Regions from separate parts of the Sodalis sp. RH21 genome, predicted to be linked through region 2. Evidence: predicted binding sites of a transcription regulator. Region 2 holds the regulator's gene; each other region holds the start of a gene.
What was found. Region 2 encodes Fur, which represses iron uptake genes when iron is present. Its sites were predicted from a motif close to ATAATAATGAGAACNACTATCAA; they were not measured.
Positions count from the first base shown of each region.

Region 1: the regulator Fur is predicted to act here: its motif matches at 1,524-1,546, upstream of exbB (tol-pal system-associated acyl-CoA thioesterase).
Region 3: the regulator Fur is predicted to act here: its motif matches at 1,403-1,425, upstream of bfd (bacterioferritin-associated ferredoxin).

Region 1 covers NZ_CP178732.1:471,014-474,297, reverse strand. Annotated here, with positions in the region: gene exbD (TonB system transport protein ExbD) at 55-480, opposite strand; gene exbB (tol-pal system-associated acyl-CoA thioesterase) at 485-1,450, opposite strand; gene metC (cystathionine beta-lyase) at 1,748-2,959, shown strand; gene ACL2XP_RS02240 (DedA family protein) at 3,070-3,284, shown strand, end outside.
Region 2 covers NZ_CP178732.1:4,201,421-4,204,704, forward strand. Annotated here, with positions in the region: gene ybfE (LexA regulated protein) at 1-83, shown strand, start outside; gene fldA (flavodoxin FldA) at 264-779, shown strand; gene fur (ferric iron uptake transcriptional regulator) at 1,107-1,577, shown strand; gene glnS (glutamine--tRNA ligase) at 1,670-3,284, opposite strand, start outside.
Region 3 covers NZ_CP178732.1:236,469-239,752, reverse strand. Annotated here, with positions in the region: gene ACL2XP_RS01085 (prepilin peptidase) at 1-418, shown strand, start outside; gene bfr (bacterioferritin) at 623-1,102, opposite strand; gene bfd (bacterioferritin-associated ferredoxin) at 1,176-1,370, opposite strand; gene tuf (elongation factor Tu) at 1,539-2,723, opposite strand; gene fusA (elongation factor G) at 2,795-3,284, opposite strand, start outside.

The sequences.
Region 1 (3,284 bases), 2.2 Mb from region 2:
AACCCCGCATCATTACTGCTGCGGGGGTTATTTGTCGCCGGCGAAAAAAGCGACTTAATGCTGCCCGGCGGCTTCCACGCCGACCAAACCCACTTTGAAATAACCCGCCTTGCGCAGATTATCCATTACCGACATCAGCGTTTCGTAATCCACGCTCTTATCGGCCTGGAAAAAGATGGTGGTCTCTTTATTGCCCTGGGTCTGCTGGTCAAGGGTATTGCCCAGCGTATCCATGGCGATCGGCTGTTCGCCGAGATAAAGCTGCTTATCCCCTTTGACCGACAGGTATATCGGCTTATCCGGGCGCGGCTGCGGCGCGGCGGAGGAGTTGGGCAAATCCACCCGGATATCGACCGTCGCCAGCGGCGCCGCCACCATAAAGATAATCAGCAGCACCAACATGACGTCGATAAACGGCGTCACGTTGATATCATGCATTTCACCGTCGCCGTCGATATCTTCGTTTAAATGCATCGCCATCTGTTTAGCCTACCCGGAATTTAGCAATGGGCTGGGTCGCACGGCGATCGGAACTGGCGGCCAGATCCAAATCGCGGCCAAGCAGCAATAGAATCTGCGCGGCGCAGTCGCCGACCATGGCTTTGTAGCCGGCGATGGTCCGCGCAAAGATATTATAAATCACTACGGCGGGAATAGCCGCAAACAGGCCGATTGCCGTGGCCAGCAGAGCTTCGGCGATACCCGGGGCAACCACCGCCAGGTTAGTGGTCTGGGTATGGGCAATGCCGATAAAGCTGTTCATGATGCCCCATACCGTGCCGAACAACCCGATAAAGGGCGATATGGCGCCAATGGTGGCCAGGAACCCGTTCCCTTTGCCCATCGCCCGGCTGGTGGCCGCGACGCTGCGTTCAAGGCGGAACGCGGTGCGCTCTTTAATGCCATTGCTGTCCGACGATTCGGCCGACAGTTCCAGTTCGTTTTGCGTCTGGGCCAGCAACCGGCCGCCGACGCTATTGGCGGAAAACGACGCGGCGGCGGCGAAAGCCTCATCCAGGTTGCGCACATCTTTCAGCGCGTCCAGCTCGCGGCGCAGACGGCGTTTAGCCGCCATCAGTTCGGCGCTTTTGCCAAAAAACAGCGCCCAGGTGACGATGGATGCGATCAACAAACCAATCATAACCGTCTTCACTACAACGTCGGCATGTTGATACATGCCCCAGACTGATAAATCCATTTGCGCCAGTTGCTGCTGCCCGGGGACGGTCGGCGCCACTTGCGGCAGCATTTGCGGGGCAGCGAGAGCGGTCGCGTTGTCCGGCGCGGCGACGCTCGGCGGGGCGGCCATGGCCGTCCCGGCCAGGCCGAATACAGCCAGACCGAAGAGCAGCAGCGCCGCGGCAAATATTCCGCGCGGCAGTGCGAGTAACGAAAAAACGCGTCCAAGCGCCGGGCGCACAAGGTCCTGGACAAAATTTATGACAGCCATCTTCACGCTGTGCCTCCACCTGATTCTTTACTAAAAAATAATCCAGGGAGAATGATAGCAAACAGGACGGGAATTGATAGTAGTTCTCATTATTATTTGTATCGATAGCGAACCGATTTTGCTTTGCCGTTCCCGGTCTTTTTATGGAAGAATTAATATCGTGTTTAATCATTTCTGCGGCAGCAAAACGTCTGCCGGCGGCGCGCATTCATGCTAACGTAGCAGGGTCCATCCAGGCATGGCTCGGCTTGGGGATCTCCTTAGAAAATACATTTCGTAAAAGGCACAGCGCAGATAATGACGGCAAAAAAAATTGAAACGGCATTGATTACCGCGGGCAGAGATAAGAAATATACCCAGGGTTCAGTGAATGCGGTAATTCAGCGGGCTTCCTCGTTAGTATTTGATTCGGTGCAGGCAAAAAAACAGGCCGCCGCGCAGCGCGCCAACGGCGAACTGTTTTACGGCCGACGCGGGACCCTGACGCATTTCTCCCTGCAGCAAGCCATGGTGGAACTGGAAGGCGGCGCGGGCTGCGCGCTTTATCCCTGCGGCGCGGCGGCGGTGACCAACGCTATCCTTTCTTTTGTGTCGGCCGGCGATCATATTCTGGTTACCGGTTCGGTTTATGAGCCGACCACCGATTTTTGCCGCCATATCCTCGGTAAGCTGAACGTCGCCACCACCTGGTTCGCGCCCACCATCGGCGCGGAAATCGCCGGACTGATCCAGGAAAATACCAAAGTGGTATTTCTGGAGTCTCCCGGGTCGATCACCATGGAGGTGCAGGATATTCCGGCGATCGTCAAAGCCGTACGCGCGATCAATCCCGAGATCGTAATTATGCTGGATAATACCTGGGCAGCCGGGATTCTTCTGCCGGCGCTGGCGCTGGGCGTGGATATCTCCATCCAGGCCGGCACCAAATATATTATCGGCCACTCCGATGCCATGCTGGGTACGGCGGTCGCCAATGCCCGCTGCTGGGACCAACTGCGCGAGCAGTCCTATTTAATGGGGCAAATGGTGGATGCCGATACGGCCTATATGGCGGCCCGCGGCCTGCGCACCCTGGGCGTGCGCCTTAAGCAGCATGCCGAAAACGGCATGCGCGTGGCCGCATGGCTTGCCGAGCGTCCCGAGGTGGCGGTGGTCAATCATCCGGCCCTGCCTGGCTGTAAAGGCCATGAATTTTTTAAACGCGATTTCACCGGCGCCAGCGGCCTGTTCTCTTTTATCTTAAAAGATCGGCTGACGCAGGCCCAGTTGGAGCATTACCTGGATAATTTCGAGCATTTCAGCATGGCCTATTCCTGGGGCGGCTTCGAATCGCTTATTTTAGCCAATCAACCCGAAGAAATCGCGGCCATCCGGCCTGCCGGCGGAGTGGATTTTACCGGCACCCTGGTGAGAATTCATGTCGGCCTGGAAAATACCGACGATCTGATCGCCGATCTGGCCGCCGGGTTCGCCCGCATTCAAGCCGCCGGCGCGGTTAATCGCCGATAATGCCAAACCGGTCTAAAATAGTTAATAAAATTGTTCAATTGCGTTCGCGATCGAGGACAGCCCGGAATATCGGCGCTAAGCTGTCAATAAAATGAGATGAGCAGGTTGAGATGAGCGTATTACATGAGATTGTCCGCGCACTTTGGCAACAGGATTTTGCCGCATTGGCGCATCCGCGGGTGATCTGGATTGTCTATTGTGTGATGTTCATTACGCTATTTCTGGAAAACGGTTTATTACCCGCCTCTTTTCTACCGGGCGACAGCCTGCTGCTGCTCTCAGGCGCCATGGTGGCCAAAGGGGTGATGGGTTTTTTCCCCACGCT
Region 2 (3,284 bases):
ATCTGTCGCGCAGCGAACTGATAGAATTGATTTTACTGGCCGAGCTGGAGCGGCAGCAAAATGCGGCCAAGGGGGGGCAATGACCCCATAGCACCCTTACGCCGCCGGCTGATTCAAGGCTTGCGGCCGCGGGGAGTCTGAATTTGAGACAAAACCCCGGCGGAACGAGTTTCTCCCGCTGTTATGGTCTGCTATTATTGCCCCAGAACCCGAACGAACCGATTGCAGAACATATCCTTAATATTTAAGAGGTTTTCAAATTCATGGCAACTGTAGGCATTTTTTTTGGCAGTGATACCGGCAATACCGAAAATATTGCCAAAATGATCCAAAAGCAACTTGGCGCGGATGTTGCCGAAGTTCATGACATTGCCAAAAGCAGTAAAGAAGACCTGGCGCAGTTCAATACTCTGCTACTGGGTATCCCGACGTGGTATTATGGCGAAGCGCAATGTGATTGGGATGACTTTTTCCCTACCCTGGAAGAGATTGATTTCACTGGCAAAACCGTGGCCCTGTTCGGCTGTGGCGACCAGGAGGATTACGCGGAATATTTTTGTGACGCCATGGGCACCATCCGCGATATCATCGAACCGAACGGCGCGACCATTATCGGCCATTGGCCTACCGCCGGTTACCATTTCGAAGCCTCGAAAGGGCTGGCCGACGACAATCATTTCATCGGCCTGGCCATCGATGAAGATCGCCAACCTGAACTGACCAATGCTCGGGTCGACGGCTGGGTAAAACAGATCAGCGCCGAGCTGAACCTGGGCTGATTCACCGGCTGCCCCGGCAACCACCACGGGCCGTCAGCCGTTATGGCGGCCCGTCGGCCTTGCCGATAAGTTATTCCTGTCGAATTAATAGATACAAGTTTTTAACTTTTAGCCACAAAGCGGTACAATAGCGCAGCGGTTTCACCCTTTTGGTCAAAATGTTGCAGAATGTGCCCTACGAAAAGGGCTATAGTTGTTAACAGGGTGCGGTTTTCATTTTGGACAGGCAGTCCTATAATGAGACGGCGTCACATTTTTCGGGCCGACCGATGTTATAGGCTACATTTGCCTACAATCAGATTTTCAAAGTAACAGGACTATACCCGCATGACTGACAATAATATTGCATTGAAGAAGGCCGGCCTGAAAGTCACCCTTCCCAGACTGAAGATTCTGGAAGTGTTGCAAGATCCGGAATGCCATCACGTCAGTGCGGAGGATCTCTACAAAAAACTGATCGATATGGGCGAGGAGATCGGTTTAGCCACCGTGTACCGGGTACTGAACCAGTTTGACGATGCCGGCATCGTCACCCGCCATAATTTCGAAGGCGGCAAATCGGTTTTTGAACTGACCCAGCAGTATCATCACGATCATCTGATCTGCCTGGATTGCGGCAAAGTGATTGAGTTTCGCGATGAATTTATCGAAGCGCGCCAGCGCGATATCGCCAAAAAACACAATATCAAACTTACCAACCACAGTTTATATCTTTACGGACATTGTGAAGTCGGCAACTGCCGTGAAGACGAAACCCTGCACGACCATAGCGATATGCTTAACGGCGTGAAGGAATAACCCGGGCGTTTCCACCGTAGCCACGTTCCCAGTGGCCAGGCATAAAAAAAACGCTGCCGAAGCAGCGTTGATATCAATTCGCGGCGGCGTCCTCAGACGGCGGTTTTGGTCCAGGTGTCCCGCAGGCCGACGGTGCGGTTAAACACCGGTTTTTCCCGGCTGAAGTAGCGGGTGTCGGCGCAGAAGTAACCTTCGCGTTCAAATTGGAACGGATGGCCGATCTGGGCGTCCAGCACGCTTGCCTCCACGATACCTTGCTTGATCACCAGCGATTCCGGATTAAGCGCCGACAGAAAATCTTCCGCCGCGGCGGGATTCGCCTCGCTGAACAAACGATCGTATAAGCGGAACTCCGCGGCGACGCCGCGGGTAGCCGATACCCAATGGATAACCCCTTTCACCTTGCGCCCATCCGCCGGATCTTTACTTAACGTGTCCGGATCATAAGTGCAATACAAAGCGGTGATTTCACCCTCTTCATCTTTTTGCACGCGTTCGGCCTTGATCACATAGGCATTGCGCAGCCGTACTTCTTTGCCCAGCACCAGCCGCTTGTACTGCTTATTGGCTTCCTCGCGAAAATCCGCCCGATCGATATAAATCTCGCGGCCAAACGCCACCTGGCGATGACCCATTTCCGGTTTATTGGGATGGGTTGGCATGGTCACGGTCTCTTCGTGCCCGACGGGCAGATTTTCGATAATCACCTTGACCGGGTCGATAACCGCCATGGCGCGCGGGGCGCTTTCGTTCAAATCTTCGCGGATACAGGCTTCCAGAGCGGCGATTTCCACGTTGTTATCCTGCTTGGTCACGCCGATGCGACGGCAGAATTCGCGGATCGAGGCGGCGGTATATCCACGGCGGCGCAGGCCGGAAATAGTCGGCATGCGCGGGTCATCCCATCCCTCGACAATATTTTCCGCCACCAACTGGGTCAGCTTGCGCTTGGACATAATGGCGTATTCAAGATTCAGACGCGAAAACTCATATTGGCGCGGGTGGCAGCCAATACTGATGTTATCCAGCACCCAATCATATAAGCGGCGGTTATCCTGGAACTCCAGGGTGCACAGCGAATGGGTAATCCCTTCCAGGGCATCGGAGATGCAGTGGGTAAAATCATACATCGGATAGATGCACCATTTGGTGCCGGTCTGGTGGTGTTCGGCGAACTTGATGCGGTACAGCACCGGGTCGCGCATTACCATAAAGGAGGACGCCATATCGATTTTGGCGCGCAGGCAGGCCGAACCTTCGGCAAACCCACCGTTGCGCATGATGGCGAACAGTGCCAGGTTGTCTTCCACCGGACGATCGCGGAACGGGCTGTTTCTGCCCGGCGAAGTCAGGTTGCCGCGATATTCGCGAATAGCGTCGGGGGACAGCTCGTCCACATAGGCCAGCCCTTTTTTGATCAGCTCCACGGCGTAGTCATGCAACTGGTCAAAATAATCCGATGAATAATGAATATCGCCGCTCCACTCGAACCCCAGCCACTTGACGTCCTGCTTGATCGAATCAACGAATTCGATATCTTCTTTCGCCGGATTGGTATCATCAAAACGCAGGTTGCACTGTCCCTGGTAATCCTGGGCGATGCCGAAATTCAGGCAAATGGACTTTGCATGACCGATATGCAAATAGCCGTTAGGCTCCGGCGGAAAACGGGTATGCACCGAATGGTGCTTACCCGATGCCAAATCT
Region 3 (3,284 bases), 2.0 Mb from region 2:
GTTTTTGGTGACCCTTAGCTGGATAGATTATTACACCCTGCGGCTACCCGACCGGCTTACCCTGCCCTTCCTGGTGTGCGGGTTGTTAAACCAGATAACCCGCGAGCGCGGCATCCCGACGATCTGCGCCTTGGCCGACGGCCTGCTGGGGGCATTGTGCGGCGGCGGCGCACTGCTGCTGCTCAATGGGCTGTTCCGGCGCGTCAAGGGACATGACGGTATCGGCGGAGGCGATATCAAGCTGCTGGCGGGCCTGGGGGCCTGGCTGGGGTGGCGGGTATTGCCGGAATTATGCTGCGGGGCGGCGCTTGCCGGCCTGGCGGGGTGCTGGATGACGCGTTGCGCCGATAGGCACAGGCAGATTGCTTTTGGCCCTTGCCTGGCGTTGGCGGGCTGGTTGATATACATCAGCCCGTAGCCGGCGCCCTGCGCTGTCGCCCGCCGGCGCCTGCTGGCCCAGCGATCGGGCGGCCAACAACTGGCAACAACGTCCGACGACCACAGGTGCGTCAACTACAAGCCGATGCGTGCCATAGTAAAATCAATATACGGGCAGGCGGTTATTTATTATTAAGTATCGGGCCGGGTAACGGAGGCCCGCTGGCTATTCACGCTCAAATCATTACTGCGCGGCATCTTTTAACTGGGACTGGAGATAATTCTGCAGGCCGACCAGCTTAATCAAATCCAATTCGGTTTCGAGGAAATCGATATGATGCTCCTCATCGGCCAGAATTTCGATCAGCAAATCGCGGGAGACATAATCCCTGACGCTATCGGCATAAGCAATGCCCTCGCGGAGATCCTGCGCGCCTTGCAGCTCAAGGTTAAGATCCGAGCGCAGCATTTCTTCCACATTCTGGCCGATATTCAGCGTGCCGAGATCTTGCAGATTTGGCAGCCCTTCCAGAAAAAGAATGCGTTCGATATAACGATCCGCATGCTTCATTTCATCGATGGATTCATGGTACTCAATATCGTTAAGACGAATGAGTCCCCAGTTTTTGAACATACGGGCATGCAGGAAATACTGATTGATGGCTACCAGCTCGTTGCCAAGCAGCTTATTGAGATGGGTAATGATTTGGGCATCGCCTTTCATAATTAACTCCTCCGTTGCGGTAATGTACAGAATATAACCGCGTCAGAGTAAATCAAGGTAATAACCCTACTAATTATGCAATTTTTTCGTAATGTACCAATTGCTGTAATTCGTCTTCCATGATCAGGCGGGCTTTGCAAGCACACTTGCCGCACTTGTTCGCCACCGGAATGATGCTCTTAAGTTCTTGAAAAGTATTCGGTTGATAGCTTCTAACCGCTTTGCGTATGGCCGTATCGCTTACCGCATTACACAAACAAACGTACATTCTTTATACTCATTGAACTAAAACTAAGCATAATTTAAATGAGAACGCTTGTCATTTCAATAGCGGAAGTATAATTGTTTTGTAAATATTGGCAGCAAGGAGCTAAGCGCTTCTTTAGCCAATAAAAAAGGGCGCCGAAGCGCCCCTTTAACCAAAGACCTTGCGGTCTTAAGCGATAACCTTGGCAACCACGCCGGCGCCAACGGTACGGCCGCCTTCGCGGATAGCGAAACGCAGGCCGTCGTCCATCGCGATCGGTGCTATCAGGTTGACAACCATTTTGATGTTGTCGCCTGGCATTACCATTTCCACGCCTTCCGGCAGTTCGATGGTACCGGTCACGTCAGTGGTACGGAAGTAGAACTGGGGACGGTAGCCTTTGAAGAACGGAGTATGGCGGCCGCCTTCATCTTTGCTCAGAATATAAACTTCTGATTCGAACTGGGTATGCGGGTGGATTGAACCCGGTTTTGCCAGTACCTGGCCACGCTCTACGTCGTCACGCTTGGTGCCGCGCAGCAGCACGCCCACGTTTTCACCGGCACGGCCTTCGTCCAGCAGTTTGCGGAACATTTCAACGCCGGTACAGGTGGTTTTGATGGTGGCTTTGATGCCGACGATTTCAACTTCTTCGCCCACTTTAACCACACCGCGCTCTACACGACCGGTCACGACCGTACCGCGGCCGGAGATGGAGAATACGTCTTCGATTGGCAGCAGGAACGGTTTGTCAATCGCACGGACCGGTTCCGGGATGTAGCTGTCCAGGGCTTCGGCCAGTTCGATGATTTTAGACGTCCAGGCTTCGTCGCCTTCCAGTGCTTTCAGCGCTGAACCACGGATTACCGGGGTGTCGTCGCCTGGGAAGTCGTACTGGGACAGAAGTTCACGCACTTCCATTTCAACCAGTTCCAGCAGTTCTTCATCATCAACCATGTCGCATTTGTTCATGAACACGATGATGTAAGGAACGCCTACCTGGCGAGCCAGCAGGATGTGTTCACGGGTTTGCGGCATCGGGCCGTCGGTTGCGGCAACCACCAGGATTGCGCCATCCATCTGGGCGGCGCCGGTGATCATGTTCTTCACATAGTCGGCGTGTCCCGGGCAGTCTACGTGCGCGTAGTGGCGAGCGGGGGTATCGTATTCAACGTGTGACGTGTTGATGGTGATACCACGGGCTTTTTCTTCCGGCGCGTTGTCGATCTGATCGAAAGCACGGGCGCTGCCGCCGTAAGCTTTGGCCAGAACGGTGGTGATGGCGGCGGTCAGGGTCGTTTTACCATGGTCGACGTGGCCGATGGTGCCGACGTTAACGTGCGGTTTTGTGCGTTGAAACTTTTCTTTAGACACGGCTATATTCCTTACTCTTATGCTCCCCCCCATTGGAGAGAGCACGGGATATTAATTGTAGACCCTAAAGCTTATTTATTGGCTTTACGGGCTTCGATAATGGCCTGAGCAACGTTGTTCGGTGCTTCATTGTACTTCAGGAACTCCATGGAGTAAGAAGCACGGCCCTGAGTCTGTGAACGCAGATCTGTAGCATATCCAAACATTTCAGACAAGGGGACCTGCGCACGAACGGTTTTACCGGTCGCGGTGTCTTCCATGCCGTCGATCATACCGCGACGACGGTTCAAGTCACCGATAACGTCACCCATGTAGTCTTCAGGCGTTTCAACTTCAACTTTCATGATAGGTTCCAGCAGAACTGGTTTCGCTTTCATGAAGCCTTCTTTAAACGCCATGGAGCCGGCGATTTTAAAAGCCATTTCCGAGGAGTCGACTTCGTGGTACGAACCATCAAAGGCCGCAACGCGCACGTCGACAATCGGGTAGCCTGCCAGGACGCCGCTTTTCAGCTGTTCCTGGATTCCTTTATCTACCGCGGGCACGTATTCCTTGGGAACC